Regions from separate parts of the Staphylococcus simiae genome, predicted to be linked through region 1. Evidence: a T-box and tRNA genes for the amino acid it is inferred to sense, from the RefSeq annotation. Region 1 holds a T-box; the other holds one or more tRNA genes.
The links. The T-box of region 1 lies ahead of J3R86_RS06765 (valine--tRNA ligase). A T-box ahead of a tRNA ligase gene usually reads a tRNA of that ligase, here a tRNA-Val.

Region 2: it encodes a tRNA-Val, which carries the amino acid that the T-box ahead of J3R86_RS06765 (valine--tRNA ligase) is inferred to sense. The anticodon was not compared.

What each region holds. Positions count from the first base shown of each region.
Region 1 is NZ_CP071589.1:1,502,330-1,508,505, reverse strand. Features, by position in the region: gene hemL (glutamate-1-semialdehyde 2,1-aminomutase) at 1-862, shown strand, start outside; gene J3R86_RS06775 (AbrB family transcriptional regulator) at 1,001-2,074, shown strand; gene J3R86_RS06770 (DNA-3-methyladenine glycosylase I) at 2,121-2,678, opposite strand; T-box leader at 2,736-2,987, shown strand; gene J3R86_RS06765 (valine--tRNA ligase) at 3,034-5,664, shown strand; gene J3R86_RS06760 (bifunctional folylpolyglutamate synthase/dihydrofolate synthase) at 5,676-6,176, shown strand, end outside.
Region 2 is NZ_CP071589.1:1,827,238-1,833,413, forward strand. Features, by position in the region: tRNA gene J3R86_RS08335 (tRNA-Ser) at 1-73, opposite strand, end outside; tRNA gene J3R86_RS08340 (tRNA-Ile) at 83-156, opposite strand; tRNA gene J3R86_RS08345 (tRNA-Met) at 185-258, opposite strand; tRNA gene J3R86_RS08350 (tRNA-Ala) at 279-354, opposite strand; tRNA gene J3R86_RS08355 (tRNA-Pro) at 371-444, opposite strand; tRNA gene J3R86_RS08360 (tRNA-Arg) at 454-527, opposite strand; tRNA gene J3R86_RS08365 (tRNA-Leu) at 546-634, opposite strand; tRNA gene J3R86_RS08370 (tRNA-Gly) at 645-719, opposite strand; tRNA gene J3R86_RS08375 (tRNA-Leu) at 723-804, opposite strand; tRNA gene J3R86_RS08380 (tRNA-Lys) at 811-886, opposite strand; tRNA gene J3R86_RS08385 (tRNA-Thr) at 892-967, opposite strand; tRNA gene J3R86_RS08390 (tRNA-Val) at 982-1,057, opposite strand; rRNA gene rrf (5S ribosomal RNA) at 1,071-1,185, opposite strand; rRNA gene J3R86_RS08400 (23S ribosomal RNA) at 1,259-4,181, opposite strand; tRNA gene J3R86_RS08405 (tRNA-Ala) at 4,347-4,422, opposite strand; tRNA gene J3R86_RS08410 (tRNA-Ile) at 4,454-4,530, opposite strand; rRNA gene J3R86_RS08415 (16S ribosomal RNA) at 4,624-6,175, opposite strand.

The sequences.
Region 1 (6,176 bases):
AGGTTGTTATCATGGACATAGTGATTCTTTATTAATTAAAGCAGGTTCTGGTGTTGCAACGTTAGGTTTACCAGATTCTCCTGGTGTACCTGAAGGTATTGCTAAAAATACTATTACAGTGCCATATAATGATTTAGATTCATTAAGAGTTGCTTTTGAAAAATATGGTGATGATATTGCTGGAGTCATTGTGGAACCAGTAGCAGGTAATATGGGTGTTGTTCCCCCTGTAGAAGGGTTCTTACAAGGATTAAGAGATATAACAACAGAATATGGTGCATTACTTATTTTTGATGAAGTTATGACTGGGTTCCGCGTTGGTTATAATTGTGCTCAAGGATACTTTGGTGTAACTCCTGATTTAACTTGTTTAGGTAAAGTAATTGGCGGAGGGCTTCCTGTAGGTGCATTTGGAGGTAAAAAAGAAATTATGGATCAAATAGCACCACTAGGTAATATTTATCAAGCAGGTACACTGTCTGGTAATCCATTAGCAATGACAAGTGGTTATGAAACACTTAGTCAATTAACGCCAGAAACATATGATTATTTTAATGAATTAGGTGATTTATTAGAAGAAGGCTTAACGAAAGTCTTTGCCAAACATGATGTCCCTATTACAGTTAATAGAGCTGGTTCTATGATTGGTTATTTCTTAAATGAAGGTCCAGTGACAAATTTTGACCAAGCAAACAAAAGTGATTTAGAGTTGTTCAGTAATATGTATCGCGAAATGGCAAAAGAAGGCGTATTCTTACCACCATCTCAATTCGAAGGTACATTCTTATCAACAGCACATACAAAAGAAGATATTGAAAAGACAATTCAAGCATTTGATAACGCTTTAAGTCGTATTGTATAATTACAATTACTATAAGGGTCTGAACTAAAGTTCAGACTCTTTAAATTTGTAATTTAAAATGTAAAGAATAAGTCAACATAATAGTAAATTAACTTGAATTATCTTGTGAAATATATATAACGAAGGTAGTGAGCACTTATGTCTATCATAACTAGAAATAATATTATTGTTGCAATCACAGCTATTATTATTAGTACAATTTTAAGTTTAGCTCACATTTTATTACCCTTTATGTTTGGTCCAATTTTAGCAGCTATTTTATGTATCAAAGTTTTTAAATTAGAAATAAAATGGCCTTTTTGGTTAAGTGAAATTGGTATTGTTGTTTTAGGGGTACAAATTGGAGCTAGTTTTACCAAAAATGTCATCCTTGATATTAAAGATGACTGGGGGAGTATTGTTCTTGTCACTTTATTATTACTTACATTAGCACTCATAATGGCGATGATTTTTAAACGCATTGCCAAAATTAACTCAGAAACAGCTTTGCTCAGTGTTATTCCAGGTGCATTAAGTCAAATGTTAGTTATGGCTGAACAAAATAAAAAAGCCAATTTATTAGTCGTTAGTTTGACACAAACATCACGAATTATTTTCGTTGTCATATTAGTACCATTAATCTCCTATTTCTTTAGAGATAGTGGTGGTACAAGCTCTAATCAAAAAGTTGCACCAATTACACCATTAACAGAGGCATTACAATTATGGCAAATAGGATTATTAGCACTCGCAATTGTAGCAATTTATTTTATAATGGTTAAAATAAATTTTCCAACTTATCAACTATTGGGCCCAATTATTGTGTTAATTATTTGGAATTTAACAACTGGTTTAACATTTAAATTAGACAATTGGATATTAAATGTCGCTCAATTAATGTATATGATAAGAATCGGTATTCAAATTGCACATTTATTAGGTGATTTGAAAGGACGAATAGCAATCGCGATCGCATTTCAAAATATTATGTTAATATTAGGATCGTTTGTAATGGTGTGTGTGGTTCATTTATTTAATCACATTCCAATTAACGAGTTATTTTTAGGTGCTGCACCTGGTGGTGTTAATCAGATAGTGTTAGTAGCAATTGCAACAGGTGCTGATGTTGCGATGATTTCAAGTTATCATATTTTTAGAATATTTTTCATTTTATTTATCATAGCACCTATTATTAATTATATTTTACATTATAGAGTAACAAGCAAAAAATGAGATGACACTAAATTATAAGTGTTCATCTCATTTTTATTAATGATAGTTAATATTGTGGTTTAGAAGGACAATCTTGTAAATGTGCATCATACAATCCTGCAGCTTCTAAAAATGAAAATACAGTAACTGGCCCCAAAAACTTAAAACCGAATTGTTTTAAATCTTTTGAAAGCTGAGTTGCTCTTTCATCCACAGTAATACGATCATTAGCATGTTTATAGTTCAAATCAATTGGATGCCCATCCACATAAGACCATAAAAAGTCACTGAAACTTCCGTATTGTTGCTCGATTGCTAAGTATCCTTGAGCTTGTGCCACGATAGCTTCCAATTTTTTGCGATGATGAACTATGTTTGGAAAGTCCATAAGCTGATTAATATCACTAGCAGTCATTGTTGCAACTTTACTAGGTTCAAAATTATAGAATGCTTGTTCATAAGAATCTTTCTTTTTTAAAATCGTTAACCAAGATAATCCAGCATGTTGGGATTCTAAAGCAAGTAATTTAAACAATGCTTTACTATCATATAAGGGCTGTCCCCAAAAATGATCATGATAATCTAAATAGACTGGATCCGTTGTACCAAAAGCACATTCATTCATAATATTCCCACCAATACATTGACTTATTTTGACAATCATTATACTATAAGTTAAGAGTTTAATATACAAATTGGGAAGAGTAAGTTTAAATGATTTTCAAAGAGAGCATATGGTTGGTGAAAGTATGTAGATGATTTAAACTGAAGGTAGCCCACTAGTTATCTTAGTTGAAATATGTACAGTAGGCTAAGACGTGTTTGAGCGTTAATCATTATCTAGAGTGCTTGAAGAATTTGACTAATAACATTGTGATTATTGTTGGAAATTCTTCTTGAATATAGGTGGTACCACGGAATATCCGTCCTATTTTAATATATAGGATGGATATTTTTTTATTTTTTAGGAGGTATTTAATATGGAAATGGAACCAAAGTATAATCCACGTGAAGTAGAAGCGGGACGTTATGAAGAATGGGTTGAAAAAGGCTATTTTAAGCCGTCTGAAGATAAATCAAAAGAAACATATACAATTGTTATACCACCACCTAATGTGACAGGTAAATTACATTTAGGGCATGCTTGGGATACAACATTGCAAGATATTATTACACGTATGAAACGTATGCAAGGTTATGACACTTTATATTTACCAGGGATGGATCATGCCGGTATCGCTACTCAAGCTAAGGTAGAAGCTAAATTAAATGAACAAGGATTATCACGCTATGATTTAGGTCGTGACAAATTTTTAGAACAAGCTTGGGATTGGAAAGAAGAATATGCTTCATTCATTCGTCAACAATGGGCAAAATTAGGCCTAGGCTTAGACTATAGTAGAGAACGTTTTACATTAGATGAAGGTTTGAGTAAAGCAGTCAAAAAAGTATTTGTTGATTTATATAATAAAGGTATCATATATCGTGGTGAAAGAATTATTAACTGGGATCCTAAAGCTCGTACTGCATTATCTGATATTGAAGTTATTCATGAAGATGTACAAGGTGCCTTTTATCATTTTAAATATCCATATGCAGATGGTAATGGCTATATTGAAATAGCAACGACTAGACCTGAAACGATGCTAGGAGACACAGCGATTGTTGTTAATCCTAATGATGAACGTTATAAAGATGTTATTGGTAAGACAGTGATTTTACCGATTGTTGGTCGTGAATTGCCAATTATAGCTGATGAATATGTAGATATTGATTTTGGTTCAGGTGCTATGAAAGTGACACCTGCACATGACCCTAATGACTTTGAAATTGGTCAACGTCATCATTTAGAAAATATCATCGTTATGGATGAAAATGGTAAGATGAATGATAAAGCTGGAAAATATGAAGGCTTGGATCGTTTTGATTGTCGAAAACAACTAGTAGAAGATTTAAAGGAACAAGATTTAGTTATAAAAATTGACGAACATATGCATTCTGTTGGTCATTCTGAACGTTCAGGTGCTGTAGTAGAACCTTATTTATCAACACAATGGTTTGTTAAAATGGATACACTTGCGCAACGAGCACTAGACAATCAACAGACTGATGATCGTATTGATTTTTATCCAAGTCGTTTTGAACATACATTTAATCAATGGATGGAAAATATTCGTGACTGGACGATTTCAAGACAATTATGGTGGGGTCATCAAATTCCAGCATGGTATCATAAAGAAACTGGAGAAATATATGTTGGTGAAGAAGCACCAACAGACATTGAAAATTGGCAACAAGATGAAGATGTACTAGATACATGGTTCTCAAGTGCCTTATGGCCATTCTCTACATTGGGTTGGCCAGATACAGAAAGTGAAGATTTCCAACGTTATTATCCAACTAATGCGTTAGTAACTGGTTATGATATTATTTTCTTCTGGGTAGCACGTATGATTTTCCAAGGTTTAGAGTTTACTGATCGTCGCCCATTTAACGACGTATTATTACATGGTTTAGTAAGAGCTGAAGATGGACGTAAGATGAGTAAATCACTTGGAAATGGTGTCGATCCAATGGATGTTATCGATGAATATGGTGCAGATAGCTTACGTTACTTCTTAGCTACTGGTTCATCACCTGGACACGATTTACGTTATTCTACTGAAAAAGTAGAATCTGTTTGGAATTTCATTAATAAAATTTGGAACGGTGCACGTTTTAGTTTGATGAACATCGGTGAAGATTTCAAAGTCGAAGATATTGATTTATCAGGTAATTTATCATTAGCTGATAAATGGATTTTAACGCGGCTAAATGAAACAATTGCCACAGTAACTGATTTAAGTGATAGATATGAATTTGGTGAAGTAGGCCGTGCTTTATATAACTTTATTTGGGATGACTTCTGTGATTGGTATATCGAGATGAGTAAAATACCAATGAATGGTGAAGATGAATCTCAAAAACAAACAACACGATCCGTTTTAAGTTATACTTTAGATAATATAATGAGAATGTTACATCCATTCATGCCATTCGTTACTGAAAAAATTTGGCAAAGTTTACCTCATGAAGGTGACACAATTGTTAAAGCAGCATGGCCTGAAGTTCGTTCAGAGCTAATATTTAATGAAAGTAAAGAAACAATGCAACAATTAGTTGAAATTATTAAATCAGTGAGACAATCTCGTGTAGAAGTTAATACACCTTTATCTAAAGAAATTCCAATTCTAATTGAAGCTAAAGATAAAGAAATAGAAACTACACTATCCGAAAATGCTGATTACTTACACAAATTCTGTAATCCAAGTGAGTTAACGATTAGTACAAATATTGATATACCTGAAAAAGCAATGACTTCAGTTGTACTAGCTGGTAATGTTGTATTGCCACTTGAAGGATTAATTGATATGGACAAAGAAATTAGTCGTTTAGAAAAAGAGCTTGAAAAACTACAAAGTGAAGTAGATCGTGTAGACAAAAAATTATCAAATGAAAACTTTGTCAACAAAGCACCAGAAAAAGTTATAAATGAAGAAAAACGTAAACAACAAGATTATAAAGAGAAATATAATGGTGTTAAGGCAAGAATTGAACAATTAAAAGCATAGGAGTAATAACGATGAATTACCTAGACAGCTTGTATTGGATCCATGAAAGAACTAAGTTCGGCATTAAGCCTGGCGTTAAGCGTATGGAATGGATGTTACAACAATTTAATAATCCACAAAATAATATCAAAGGTATTCATGTCGGTGGTACAAACGGAAAAGGTTCAACAGTTGCCTATTTAAGAACAGCTTTAGTTGAAAATGGTTATGAAGTCGGTACGTTTACATCACCATTCATTGAAACATTTAATGAACGTATTAGTTTAAATGGTACACCTATTTCAAATGACGATATTGTAGAGTTAGTTTCATTAGTTAAGCCCATTAGCGAAAAAATGGATGAACAAACAGATTTGGGTGTAGCTACTGAATTTGAAATTATAACTACGATGATGTTTTTATATTTTGGTCAATTACATCCAGTTGATTTTGTTATAGTCGAGGCTGGTTTAGGAATTAAAAATGATTCGACGAATGTTTTTAATCCAGTGCTATCTATTTTGACAAGTATT
Region 2 (6,176 bases), 320 kb from region 1:
GAACCCCCGCGAGCCGTTAAGCCCCTGTCGGTTTTCAAGACCGATCCCTTCAGCCGGACTTGGGTATTCCTCCAAAATTATATGGACCTTGCAGGACTCGAACCTGCGACCGAACGGTTATGAGCCGTTAGCTCTAACCAACTGAGCTAAAGGTCCTAAATATAATTTTACAACTAATAAATAGTGGCGGTGGAGGGGATCGAACCCCCGACCTCACGGGTATGAACCGTACGCTCTAGCCAGCTGAGCTACACCGCCTTATATAGTTTGTAAATAAATGGTGGAGACTAGCGGGATCGAACCGCTGACCTCCTGCGTGCAAAGCAGGCGCTCTCCCAGCTGAGCTAAGCCCCCATTATTTTACAGTATATCGGGAAGACAGGATTCGAACCTGCGACCCCTTGGTCCCAAACCAAGTGCTCTACCAAGCTGAGCTACTTCCCGTATAATTAACGCGCCCGATAGGAGTCGAACCCATAACCTCTTGATCCGTAGTCAAACGCTCTATCCAATTGAGCTACGGGCGCATATGTTTATTTTAAAAATGGTGCCGAGGACCGGAATCGAACCGGTACGGTGATCTCTCACCGCAGGATTTTAAGTCCTGTGCGTCTGCCAGTTCCGCCACCCCGGCACTAATATAATGGAGCAGAAGACGGGATTCGAACCCGCGACCCCAACCTTGGCAAGGTTGTATTCTACCGCTGAACTACTTCTGCTTATGCGGGTGAAGGGAGTCGAACCCCCACGCCGTAAGGCGCTAGATCCTAAGTCTAGTGCGTCTGCCAATTCCGCCACACCCGCTATAAATGGTGAGCCATAGAGGATTCGAACCTCTGACCCTCTGATTAAAAGTCAGATGCTCTACCAACTGAGCTAATGGCTCTTCCATGGTGCCGGCCAGAGGACTTGAACCCCCAACCTACTGATTACAAGTCAGTTGCTCTACCAATTGAGCTAGGCCGGCATATGTAAGAAAAATGGTGGAGAATGACGGGTTCGAACCGCCGACCCTCTGCTTGTAAGGCAGATGCTCTCCCAGCTGAGCTAATTCTCCTAATTAATTATTTGCCTGGCAACGTCCTACTCTAGCGGAACGTAAGTCCGACTACCATCGGCGCTAAGGAGCTTAACTTCTGTGTTCGGCATGGGAACAGGTGTGACCTCCTTGCCATAGTCACCAGACAAATAAGAATGTAAATTATACACTCAAAACTAGATAGTAAATAAAAATGATTGTGCTTCGCAAAACATTTAATTGATTAAGTCTTCGATCGATTAGTATTCGTCAGCTCCACATGTCACCATGCTTCCACCTCGAACCTATTAACCTCATCATCTTTGAGGGATCTTATAACCGAAGTTGGGAAATCTCATCTTGAGGGGGGCTTCATGCTTAGATGCTTTCAGCACTTATCCCGTCCATACATAGCTACCCAGCTATGCCGTTGGCACGACAACTGGTACACCAGAGGTATGTCCATCCCGGTCCTCTCGTACTAAGGACAGCTCCTCTCAAATTTCCTACGCCCACGACGGATAGGGACCGAACTGTCTCACGACGTTCTGAACCCAGCTCGCGTACCGCTTTAATGGGCGAACAGCCCAACCCTTGGGACCGACTACAGCCCCAGGATGCGATGAGCCGACATCGAGGTGCCAAACCTCCCCGTCGATGTGAACTCTTGGGGGAGATAAGCCTGTTATCCCCGGGGTAGCTTTTATCCGTTGAGCGATGGCCCTTCCATGCGGAACCACCGGATCACTAAGTCCGTCTTTCGACCCTGCTCGACTTGTAGGTCTCGCAGTCAAGCTCCCTTATGCCTTTACACTCTATGAATGATTTCCAACCATTCTGAGGGAACCTTTGAGCGCCTCCGTTACCTTTTAGGAGGCGACCGCCCCAGTCAAACTGCCCGCCTGACACTGTCTCCCACCACGATAAGTGGTGCGGGTTAGAAAGCCAACACAGCTAGGGTAGTATCCCACCAGCGCCTCCACGTAAGCTAGCGCTCACGTTTCAAAGGCTCCTACCTATCCTGTACAAGCTGTGCCGAATTTCAATATCAGGCTACAGTAAAGCTCCACGGGGTCTTTCCGTCCTGTCGCGGGTAACCTGCATCTTCACAGGTACTATGATTTCACCGAGTCTCTCGTTGAGACAGTGCCCAAATCGTTACGCCTTTCGTGCGGGTCGGAACTTACCCGACAAGGAATTTCGCTACCTTAGGACCGTTATAGTTACGGCCGCCGTTTACTGGGGCTTCGATTCGTAGCTTCGCAGAAGCTAACCACTCCTCTTAACCTTCCAGCACCGGGCAGGCGTCAGCCCCTATACATCACCTTACGGTTTAGCAGAGACCTGTGTTTTTGATAAACAGTCGCTTGGGCCTATTCACTGCGGCTCTTCTGGGCGTTAACCCTAAAGAGCACCCCTTCTCCCGAAGTTACGGGGTCATTTTGCCGAGTTCCTTAACGAGAGTTCGCTCGCTCACCTTAGAATTCTCATCTTGACTACCTGTGTCGGTTTGCGGTACGGGCACCTATTTTCTATCTAGAGGCTTTTCTCGGCAGTGTGAAATCAACGACTCGAAGACACAATGTCTTCTCCCCATCACAGCTCAGCCTTCACGAGTACCGGATTTGCCTAGTACTCAGCCTTACTGCTTAGACGTGCAATCCAATCGCACGCTTCGCCTATCCTACTGCGTCCCCCCATCGATTAAAACGATTATAGGTGGTACAGGAATATCAACCTGTTATCCATCGCCTACGCCTGTCGGCCTCAGCTTAGGACCCGACTAACCCAGAGCGGACGAGCCTTCCTCTGGAAACCTTAGTCAATCGGTGGACGGGATTCTCACCCGTCTTTCGCTACTCACACCGGCATTCTCACTTCTAAGCGCTCCACATGTCCTTGCGATCATGCTTCACCGCCCTTAGAACGCTCTCCTACCATTGTCCAAAGGACAATCCACAGCTTCGGTAATATGTTTAGCCCCGGTACATTTTCGGCGCAGTGTCACTCGACTAGTGAGCTATTACGCACTCTTTAAATGATGGCTGCTTCTAAGCCAACATCCTAGTTGTCTGGGCAACGCCACATCCTTTTCCACTTAACATATATTTTGGGACCTTAGCTGGTGGTCTGGGCTGTTTCCCTTTCGAACACGGACCTTATCACCCATGTTCTGACTCCCAAGTTAAATTAATTGGCATTCGGAGTTTGTCTGAATTCGGTAACCCGAGAAGGGCCCCTCGTCCAAACAGTGCTCTACCTCCAATAATCATCACTTGAGGCTAGCCCTAAAGCTATTTCGGAGAGAACCAGCTATCTCCAGGTTCGATTGGAATTTCTCCGCTACCCTCAGTTCATCCGCTCACTTTTCAACGTAAGTCGGTTCGGTCCTCCATTCAGTGTTACCTGAACTTCAACCTGACCAAGGGTAGATCACCTGGTTTCGGGTCTACGACCAAATACTAAACGCCCTATTCAGACTCGCTTTCGCTACGGCTCCACATTTACTGCTTAACCTTGCATCAAATCGTAACTCGCCGGTTCATTCTACAAAAGGCACGCCATCACCCATTAACGGGCTCTGACTACTTGTAAGCACACGGTTTCAGGTTCTATTTCACTCCCCTTCCGGGGTGCTTTTCACCTTTCCCTCACGGTACTGGTTCACTATCGGTCACTAGAGAGTATTTAGCCTTGGGAGATGGTCCTCCCAGATTCCGACGGAATTTCACGTGCTCCGTCGTACTCAGGATCCACTCAAGAGAGACAATATTTTCAACTACAGGATTGTTACCTTCTTTGATTCATCTTTCCAGATGATTCGTCTAATATTGTCCTTTGTAACTCCGTACAGAGTGTCCTACAACCCCAACAAGCAAGCTTGTTGGTTTGGGCTCTTCCCGTTTCGCTCGCCGCTACTCAGGGAATCGATTTTTCTTTCTCTTCCTCCGGGTACTAAGATGTTTCAGTTCTCCGGGTGTGCCTTCTGATATGCTATGTATTCACATATCGATAACATGACATAACTCATGCTGGGTTTCCCCATTCGGAAATCTCTGGATCAACGCTTACTTACAGCTACCCAAAGCATATCGTCGTTAGTAACGTCCTTCATCGGCTTCTAGTGCCAAGGCATCCACCGTGCGCCCTTAATAACTTAATCTATGTTTCCGTTAGGAAACGCGTTATTAATCTTGTGAGTGTTCTTTCGAACACTAGCGATTATTTCTTATGAATTCAAGCTTATTTAAAACTCTTTATTCACTCGGTTTTGCTTGGTAAAATCTATTTTTACTTACTTATCTAGTTTTCAATGTACAATAATTAATGGTGGAGACTAGCGGGATCGAACCGCTGACCTCCTGCGTGCAAAGCAGGCGCTCTCCCATCTGAGCTAAGCCCCCATAATTAAGTTGAACGTTTAAATAAAATTAATGGTGGGCCTAAGTGGACTCGAACCACCGACCTCACGCTTATCAGGCGTGCGCTCTAACCAGCTGAGCTATAGGCCCATCAACTTGAATGTTAATAAACATTCAAAACTGAATACAATATGTCTACGTTATTCCGCATCTTCTAAAAAGATGTTCCGAATATATCCTTAGAAAGGAGGTGATCCAGCCGCACCTTCCGATACGGCTACCTTGTTACGACTTCACCCCAATCATTTGTCCCACCTTCGACGGCTAGCTCCTAAAAGGTTACTCCACCGGCTTCGGGTGTTACAAACTCTCGTGGTGTGACGGGCGGTGTGTACAAGACCCGGGAACGTATTCACCGTAGCATGCTGATCTACGATTACTAGCGATTCCAGCTTCATGTAGTCGAGTTGCAGACTACAATCCGAACTGAGAACAACTTTATGGGATTTGCTTGACCTCGCGGTTTCGCTGCCCTTTGTATTGTCCATTGTAGCACGTGTGTAGCCCAAATCATAAGGGGCATGATGATTTGACGTCATCCCCACCTTCCTCCGGTTTGTCACCGGCAGTCAACTTAGAGTGCCCAACTTAATGATGGCAACTAAGCTTAAGGGTTGCGCTCGTTGCGGGACTTAACCCAACATCTCACGACACGAGCTGACGACAACCATGCACCACCTGTCACTTTGTCCCCCGAAGGGGAAGGCTCTATCTCTAGAGTTGTCAAAGGATGTCAAGATTTGGTAAGGTTCTTCGCGTTGCTTCGAATTAAACCACATGCTCCACCGCTTGTGCGGGTCCCCGTCAATTCCTTTGAGTTTCAACCTTGCGGTCGTACTCCCCAGGCGGAGTGCTTAATGCGTTAGCTGCAGCACTAAGGGGCGGAAACCCCCTAACACTTAGCACTCATCGTTTACGGCGTGGACTACCAGGGTATCTAATCCTGTTTGATCCCCACGCTTTCGCACATCAGCGTCAGTTACAGACCAGAAAGTCGCCTTCGCCACTGGTGTTCCTCCATATCTCTGCGCATTTCACCGCTACACATGGAATTCCACTTTCCTCTTCTGCACTCAAGTTTTCCAGTTTCCAATGACCCTCCACGGTTGAGCCGTGGGCTTTCACATCAGACTTAAAAAACCGCCTACGCGCGCTTTACGCCCAATAATTCCGGATAACGCTTGCCACCTACGTATTACCGCGGCTGCTGGCACGTAGTTAGCCGTGGCTTTCTGATTAGGTACCGTCAAGATGTGCACAGTTACTTACACATATGTTCTTCCCTAATAACAGAGTTTTACGATCCGAAGACCTTCATCACTCACGCGGCGTTGCTCCGTCAGGCTTTCGCCCATTGCGGAAGATTCCCTACTGCTGCCTCCCGTAGGAGTCTGGACCGTGTCTCAGTTCCAGTGTGGCCGATCACCCTCTCAGGTCGGCTATGCATCGTCGCCTTGGTAAGCCGTTACCTTACCAACTAGCTAATGCAGCGCGGATCCATCTATAAGTGATAGCAAGACCATCTTTCACTATTGAACCATGCGGTTCAATATATTATCCGGTATTAGCTCCGGTTTCCCGAAGTTATCCCAGTCTTATAGGTAGGTTATCCACGTGTTACTCACCCGTCCGCCGCTAACATCAGAGAAGCAAGCTTCTCATCTGTTCGCTCGACTTGCATGTATTAGGCACGCCGCCAGCGTTCATCCTGAGCCAGGATCAAACTCTCCATAAAA